2 regions of the Pedobacter sp. KLB.chiD genome follow, and region 2 is predicted to be linked to the other one. Evidence: riboswitches for the same ligand, from Rfam matches in the RefSeq annotation. Region 2 holds a riboswitch; the other holds the start of a gene.
The links. Region 2 has a riboswitch for fluoride ahead of ACK1I8_RS00330 (hypothetical protein). Riboswitches for the same ligand answer to the same signal wherever they lie in the genome.
Positions count from the first base shown of each region.

Region 1 (4,435 bases), 610 kb from region 2:
TGAATTTATTTCAGGGTCTTAAAGATGCTGAAATAAATTCAGCATGACGAAACAGGAAAACGAGACAAAAAATAACCCCGATGCAGAGTATCTATCGGGGTTTGTTATTTTCTATGGTTTCAGCTTACAAAACCCAGTTCCAGCCAAATTCATCAGGCGCTAAACCGTAACGGATATCATTTAGTTTTTTAGAAATGCCGTTTGAAATATGTCTTGTAGCAGGATCGGTCAACTTATAGATCTGACCATTATAACCCATTTCGCCTACGTGCGTTACTGTTGCTGCAGTTCCGGCGGCAAAAGCTTCGGTCAAGCTTCCGTTCTCTATCCCTTCAATTACTTCCTGAACAGAAACCCTACGCTCTTCAACTTCTACTCCAGCTTCTTTAGCCAGCTTGATAATCGTATCACGGGTTACACCATCTAAAACGGTACTGCGCACAGATGGCGTAATCAATTTACCATTAATTACAAAAAGCAAGTTGGCTGTTCCGGCTTCTTCAATAAACTCATGGGTTACTGAATCTGTCCAGATCAATTGATCGTAGCCTTCTTTTTTAGCTTGCTCAAAAGGATACAATGAACGGGCATAATTTCCCGCAGTTTTGGCAAAACCAACCCCTCCTTCGTCTGCACGTGTAAATTCAGTTTCTATTTTAACTTTTAATGCACTACTGTAATATGGACCTGTTGGCGTAGTTAACAAAACAAATTTATAGGTATCTGATGCCTTAACCCCCAAGTAAGGATCCATTGCAAACATCACCGGACGGATATACAAAGCGTAATCTTCCTGATTTGGCACCCACTTCTCATCAATATTGATCAGCGCAGCCAAACCCTGCATAAAAATTTCTTCAGGAACAGCCGGCATCGACATCCTGGCTGCTGATTTGTTAAAACGCTCGAAGTTTTTATCGGCACGGAACACGCTGATTTTTCCATTTGGCTGACGATAAGCCTTTAATCCTTCGAAAATTGCCTGTCCGTAATGAAGTGCAGAAATTGCCGGGCTCATCGGAATAGGGCCGTAAGGAAGAATCTGTAAATTTTTCCATTCGCCATCCTCATAATCGGCAGTGAACATGTGATCGGTAAAAACCTTACCGAAAGGTAATTGTGAAAAATCAGTAACCGTTAATCGTGTTTGATCTGTTTTGGTGATTTTTATATCTAATGTCTCGGTCATAATTTATTAATTTTGAATAACTGATTTTTGAATGCGTGAATGATTGTGTCATGCCATTCAATCATGCTGTCATTTTATAATTCAATCATTGGTTATTTGCGCAAATTAAGAAAAAGCAGCCTTTTTTAATAGCTTTTTGCAATATTAATCTTTGTTTTTGAGTGTTTTAAGTACACTAAGCACCCAGCCTTTACCCCACTCCTCCATTTGCATATCGGTCCATAGAAACGGATAAAAGATTCGCTTCTGAAAACGCGGAGGCAGATACTTTTGCCAGTTGGTTCCGCCCGTTGCGGCAATATCAACCGGATCTTTCTCCAAATAACGTACAGCCGATTTATAATGCGATAAAGGCCATTCTACGTTAACGTACAGATCAAGTTTACGTAATTCATCAGCAAGGGCGGAAACATCTGCTCCATTAGCCTGCAAGTTATGGTATAGCGCCGAAAAATTAGTTGAAATTCGGTTTTTGGCCAATTGCAGAAACTGAGCGGCATACTTATTGATAAATTGCTTTAAAGTTAAAGTTTGCTTACCGGAAGCCAGTTCAGTGGCTCCAAATTTCCAATAAATATGTTCGAATTGTTCTTCTATTGTTGCAGTGCTTAGTTCTTCCCGTTTGGACTTGTCTACTAACCGGATAAAATCCGTAGCACAGATCTCAATCATCCGGTACTGCCCCGATTGGAACCCACTGGCAGGCAACAACGACATGCGAAATTTCAAGAACTGTTCTTTCTCCATACCATCAACCATAACCTCAAATGAGTTGGTTAAGGCATTGAAATAAGCATTGATCCGTTTTACCCGTGCAGTAAAAAATTCTGCGGTTAAATTTTCATGTTCCGCAATCTGCCTGCACTCGTGCAGGGCAAGCTTAAAATAAAGCTCGGTAATCTGGTGGTACATAATGAAAATCTCTTCGTCAGGTATCGGTGTTTTAGGACTTTGCAGGCTCAGCAAAGTATCCAGATGGATATAATCCCAATACGTTAAGAAATCGGCATATAAAAGACCATCAAGGTATGATGCCATATCCTGTCCCATTGCCGTGTATTTTTCCTGCAGTCGATGTAGTTTGTCTTTTATCTCGGGTGTAAAATCCATGGTTTAAAGTTAGCTGCACAAAGGTGATAAAGATTTTGCAACAAATAACTAAATTTTATACATTTGAAACAACGGCGATGGGGTACCGCCAAAACCGCCCAAACAGGCTGATGACTCCTACGATTTTTATTTAAAATTGAATTCAAATGCCTGTTAACAAACTAACAGAAGGATTTCTTCTGTCTATCAAACACTTTATTAAGATCGACTTCGGATTACTTCTAACGAGCACGATAAAGTGGCTGTTCATTTCTGCCATGTTAGGTGCAATTATTGGCTCAGCTTCTGCCCTGTTTTTGGCAACATTAAACTGGGCAACCGATTATCGCGAGCAACACCTGTGGATGATCGCCTTCTTGCCTATTGCAGGTATTATAATTGGTCTTTCTTATCATTACTGGGGTACGAAGGTTGTTAAGGGAAACAATCTTTTGATTGAAGAATTACAATCGCCAAAAAATGTAATTCCACTGATGATGGCGCCACTCATTTTTGCAGGTACGATTATTACCCATTTATTTGGCGGATCGGCCGGAAGAGAGGGTACAGCGGTCCAAATTGGAGGAGCCTTTGCCGACCAGTTTACAAAACTGCTTAAACTTAAAACCAGAGACAGGAAAGTGATCCTCATCTGCGGGATTAGTGCAGGTTTTGCCTCTGTTTTTGGAACACCCTTAGCAGGTGCTGTGTTCGGACTGGAGGTTTTTGTGATTGGAAGCTTAACCTACAGTTCAATTCTTCCATCATTTATCACAGCAATTATTGCCGATTATGCCTGCAAGGCCTGGGGGGTTGGGCATACACATTATTCGGTAACCACTGTACCAGAAATAGATTCGATAAACCTATTATCATCTTTAGGCGCAGGCATATTGTTTGGTCTTGCCGCTAGAAGCTTTTCTGCATTAAACCATTCGTTATCCACCCTTTTTACCAAAATTAAATACCCACCTTTGCGTCCGTTTATTGGCGGAATAATTTTAGTTGGAATTATTTACCTCATCGGGAATACACGATATATCGGCTTGGGAATTCCGGCAATTTCAGAATCTTTTATAAAACAAGAGGCCTCTTATACCTTTGCGATTAAATTATTTCTAACTGCACTTACCTTGAGTGCAGGATTTAAAGGTGGTGAGGTTACTCCACTTTTTTTTATCGGGGCCACACTGGGTAGCTTTTTAAGTTTTTTTATCCCCTTGCCGATAAGCCTGCTGGCAGGCATGGGTTTCGTGGCCGTTTTTGCTGGGGCAGCGAACACACCTTTAGCCTGTATTTTTATGGGAATAGAGTTATTTGGTGCGTCATCCGGGATTTATATTGCACTGGCCTGTGTTACGGCTTACCTGTTTTCGGGCCACACCGGGATTTATAAATCGCAGACTATCGGGGCGCCGAAGCACTTGTTGTTGAAGAGGCATCAGTTTTTAAGATAGCTTTGACAACCTTCTCAACAAGAGGCCTGTAAGGTTGTCAAAGCTTATCAAACATGATATTACCCTGAATGTCCAGAGTGAAATTGTAGATATTCTTTTTTCCCTCCAAACCAATTCAGTACTTCTTGTTTCTTTAATTTAGTAGTGGTTTCAAGTAGAATCCGACTGTAAGAGCTCCATTTCCAATCTCTGAAATCGGAAATAAGATTATGCTTTTGAGGATTAGAATGAATATAATAAACGAGCCTTGTAAAATATGATTCGTCGTTTATCTGAGCACGTTTAAATGGCGTTTGAAATAATGTACCTATTCTTTTATGCTGGATATTAAATGCCAATGCATAGGATTGAAAGAACATCCTGAACTGTTTGCTCACTATATCATGCACAGAAATATCACGAATTGAATTGGTAATCTTTAAACTTTCTTTAACCCTGATTAGCAGATGAAAATGATTTCCTAATAAACAATATGCGTATACGTCTAAGATATTGGAAAGGTATTGATCAATTTTTTTTAGGAAAAATCTATAATTAGCATCCGATTTAAAAAGTGGCTGCCTATCTATGGATCGGTTATAAATGTGATAGAATTTCCCCTCTTCAAATTTAGTATAATAATGTTCAGTCTTTGCCATAAAAATATTGCCAAAACCAATATACTAAAAATAGCTTATAAAAAGCTTTGACAACCTACAGG
Region 1 is NZ_CP178207.1:4,762,912-4,767,346, reverse strand. Features, by position in the region: gene ACK1I8_RS19715 (branched-chain amino acid aminotransferase) at 125-1,189, opposite strand; gene ACK1I8_RS19710 (tryptophan 2,3-dioxygenase family protein) at 1,334-2,299, opposite strand; fluoride riboswitch at 2,364-2,426, shown strand; gene ACK1I8_RS19705 (voltage-gated chloride channel family protein) at 2,446-3,735, shown strand; gene ACK1I8_RS19700 (transposase) at 3,795-4,373, opposite strand.
Region 1: it holds a riboswitch for fluoride, as region 2 does, so the genes downstream of both, ACK1I8_RS19705 (voltage-gated chloride channel family protein) here and ACK1I8_RS00330 (hypothetical protein) in region 2, are expected to answer to the same signal.

Region 2 (4,435 bases):
ATTGGGACTGATCCGGCAATCCTGTATCTGATCTCAAGAAAATACCTGTTTAGGTTAGAGGCTAAAAGCGAAAGCCCCAAAAATAAGATGACGCCGATAAGAAAAGCTTCCAAAACAGGAAGCACGGTTTTCTTGCGTTCATCAAGGATACACTTAAATTGTCTGGTAATTTTTGAATCCTTTCCAAGCGGAGAAAAGCTACCTTTGTACTGCGCAGCTGATTTTATTCCCCGGGCGGACTCTAAAAGGGAGAGGTTGGATAAAAAAAAGATATTGCCCAAAGAGATAATCAGGTACAGCAAGACGACTCCAATTATAGAGCAATTTGGTACCTGCTTAACTTTCAAACCCTTCAAATTTAACAACCTAAATATATAGGCGCTAAAATCTGCATTAATCTAAAAAGATGAGAGGATAAACCGCAACAAAACCGTTACAAAATATCAACAAATATTAGGTTACGATATTTCTCACCCTACTTTCGATTGTCATCGAATAATTTCTTTTTCCTATACTGTCCCTCCATCTTGTTGTTCAAAACTTTATCAAAATTAACCACAGCTTCACAATGCTCAAAAAGGGTCGAACTTCCGCGGGTTGACCCTACTAAGTGGCAATATGAGGCATCTAAAAAGTATGCCTCTTATTTTTTAAACATTAAGAACTTGAAAATAAGTCACTTACAATAGATTAAATTGAATTTTTCGGTTCGAACTTTTTAGAATTTTCCCTAAAATTAAGATATACCGCAACTATTTATAAAACACCAATTGTCTAGACATCAGTGTTGAACTCCATAAACTGCTATCTAATTAGCCAAATAAGCATGTGGATTAGTTTCAATTGCGAACATCGATCAGCTTGAATATTATTCAATTATAGGATAAACGGGGGGAAATCCGTTTGGTCTAAATTTTTTTACAATTATGCGCAAATGCCATGTAGCTTGCATTTAATTTAGAAGGTACATACCCTCGGTTTAACAACGTGATTGATTTAACACCGCCATTGAAATGAAATTTGTATTTTTTGTTTTTTGAAATAATTTGATGAAGCGGGAATTGAAAGTTCATGCATTATTTAATGCATTCCTCAACTCGCATCTAGCCTTCATTTTCATAGAATTCGAATTATCAAGTACTCATCATCAAAAACTGAAATTCTTATTTGAATAATGGAATGAGTTTATGAGAATCATATCCTAAAAAACCCATTTTTTTAAGGCTAGAGAAAGGACATACCAAGAACAACCTCAAACCTTGGTAAATATCAAATAATGAGGGAATAATGAAAATAAAATGAATGGAATAAATTTGCCTATTTATAAAAATGAAAGGGCAACTAGAATGCTGCCCTTAATCAATTAATGCTCACGGTGATTGGCATCTTAAGCAGCTACTCCTGTCATTCTTCTGCATTCTTCCGCACAAGCCTTACAAGCATCTGCACATTCCTGACAATGCTGGGTATGATGATTACTACACTCATCTCCGCATTGCTGGCAAATATCTGCGCAAATACGGCAAATGTCTTGAGCAAAAGAGCTACCCATACTCATCAATTGAGCGGCAGAGTAGCAGATGGCTGCACATTGCATATCAAGCTCAATACACCGCGCCATCATTTTCACGTCTTCTTCCTGAGTGCATGAACTTGCACAATGATTGCAAATTGAAGCACACTTTAAGCATGCATCAATACAGTTTTTCCATTCATGGTATCCCATAACTTTAATTTTTTAGGGTTATAAAAAAAATTCCTATATAGATAACATGGTTATTTCCAGGCGGTTTCATTTTGTTTAAGAAAAGCTTTAATCCCGTGATATGATGCTTGTTTAAACGGTAGAAGAATAAGAAACTGGTTCTCGTATTCAAATAAGGAGGAATAGTGATAAATTAAATTCTCAACACCTACTTTAAGATTTTGCACATCATTTTATTAGTATTATATTTGCAATACGGAAATGGTGTCCTTCCGATTCAACCGCTTTTTTCAAAAGCTGATGGCGCCTACAATAGAAATTCCAGCAGGTAATAAAATCTGCCGGTCAAAGTATTGTAGGTGAAAAAATTAAAAATAAATTCTCAACTCTTATTGCTGGCAGCTATCTTAATTGCGCTTGTCTTACTTTGTCTGTCTGCCAAAGTGAGATCAGTGTTAGCAATGGTCCTGCCGGTTGAAACTGAATGGTTCTTGTGGATAAATCAGCACCATAATGCATTCTGGGATACGATCATGTACTGGGCCAGTGATAAGCGTTTTTGGCTTCCTTTTTATGCCTTCATTATTTATTGCCTCTTCCAGAATTTCTGCAAAAAAATTTGGCAGGTTCTTATTACCATTGCGCTACTAGTTGCTAGTGCAGATCAGATTGCTTCAGGACTGATTAAAAACACCGTTAAGCGTCTACGCCCTTCCCATGAACCGAATCTAACTACGATCATTCATTTAAGTAAAGCAGGTGCGGGTGGGATGTATGGATGGCCATCCGCTCTTTCATCACCTATCTTCAAAAGCATTCTTTCCGCTGGTTCGGCATTTACCGGATCATTGCCGGAGCAACGGTTCTTGTACTCATTTACTTTGGAATTATTCAATAACGGAAAATTAACATAAAACTATGTGGTGGATCTACGCGCTATTATCAGCTTTCTTTGCTTCCCTTACGGCCATCTTTGCAAAAGTCGGCGTAACCAATGTCAATTCTGATTTGGCTACTGCCATACGAACGGTGGTAATACTGATTGTAGCCTGGGGGATCGTAATGGCCAGAGGCGAACTTAAAGGAATTACGGAACTGTCAAAGCATAACCTGCTATTTCTTTTTTTATCTGGCCTTGCCACCGGCTTGTCCTGGATATTCTACTACAAGGCTTTGCAGATCGGGAAAGTGTCCCAGGTCGCCCCTGTTGATAAGTTGAGTGTTGCCCTAACTATTATACTTGCAATGGTGTTCCTGAAAGAAGCTCTTACCCTGAAAGTATTCTTTGGTGCCCTGCTGATCATTGGGGGAACACTGGTTTTGATCTTTTGAGAAACTCAATTATTTGTAAGCAACCGAAATACTAAAAATCAATATAAAACAAAAAACTATGAAATTAACTAAAATTCATGCCCGTGAAATTTTGGATTCCAGGGGCAATCCGACAGTAGAAGTAGAAGTCACTCTTAACGGAACAACAGCAAGGGGTATTTCTCCATCCGGGGCAAGTACGGGTGAAAAAGAAGCCGTAGAGCTTAGAGATGGTGATCCAGAGCGCTATAATGGTAAAGGCGTGGAAAAAGCAGTAAAAGGGATTAACGTCGAAGTCGGCAAATCAGTCACCGGCTTATCCTTTGAGGGTCAGCAGGCCTTCGATGATCATATAATTGGTCTGGATGGAACCGAGAATAAATCAAGGCTCGGCGCAAATGCGATGCTTGCGGCCTCAATCGCCTTCGCCCGGGCTTCGGCCGTTGCAAAAGGGATTCCCTTGTATAGGCAGCTAGTGGAAAGGGAAGGTTACGTAATGCCCGTACCGTGCATGAATGTCATTAATGGGGGAAGGCATTCTGATAACAACATCGATTTTCAGGAATTTATGATTGCCCCTCATAACGCCCCCTCGTTTAAGGAAAGTATCCGTATGGGCGAAGCTGTTTTTCATTCCCTGAGAAGTCTGCTAAAAGCGAAAGGCTATTATACCGGAGTTGGTGACGAAGGTGGGTTTGCGCCAAATCTGAGTTCTAATGAGGAAGCCGTCCAAATCATCATGGAAGCGATACATATTGCCGGTTTTGCTCCAGGCAAGGATATTTCCCTTTGTCTTGACCCAGCGACCAGCGAAATGTGGAATAATGGAAAATATGAATTTTATAAAAGTTCTAAAGAACGGATCACAACAGATGAAATGATTGGCTTTTGGGAAGGATGGTTAAAAGAGTACCCAATTATCCTGTTGGAAGACGGGTTGGGCGAAAACGATTGGGAGGGATGGAAAAAGCTGACCAGCCTTTTGGGAGACAAAGTGGAATTGGTTGGAGATGATATATTCTGCACCAACCCGAGTATTATCCAGCAGGGAATCGACCAGGGCATTGCAAACAGCGTACTGATTAAATTGAACCAGATCGGTACAGTTTCCGAAACGCTAAAGGCCGTAGAACTAGCCCAAAAAAACGGTTACAATTGCTTTATTTCTCACCGCAGTGGTGAAACTGAAGACACGACAATTGCGGATCTGGTTGTCGCTACCGGTGCGGGGCACATCAAAACAGGAAGTGGCTGCCGCTCTGAAAGGGTATCTAAATTTAACCAGTTGCTTCGGATAGAAGAAGAACTTGGTGATAGGGCATCATTTGCAGGAATCAATACTTTTTATAAAAAATTATAAATCAGCCGCTAACCTACAATGAAACATAATAAATTTTTATTTGAACACCTTTCGGTTTT
Region 2 is NZ_CP178207.1:66,013-70,447, reverse strand. Features, by position in the region: gene ACK1I8_RS00335 (four-helix bundle copper-binding protein) at 1,388-1,552, opposite strand; fluoride riboswitch at 1,954-2,022, shown strand; gene ACK1I8_RS00330 (hypothetical protein) at 2,065-2,619, shown strand; gene ACK1I8_RS00325 (EamA family transporter) at 2,624-3,037, shown strand; gene eno (phosphopyruvate hydratase) at 3,096-4,376, shown strand; gene ACK1I8_RS00315 (voltage-gated chloride channel family protein) at 4,395-4,435, shown strand, end outside.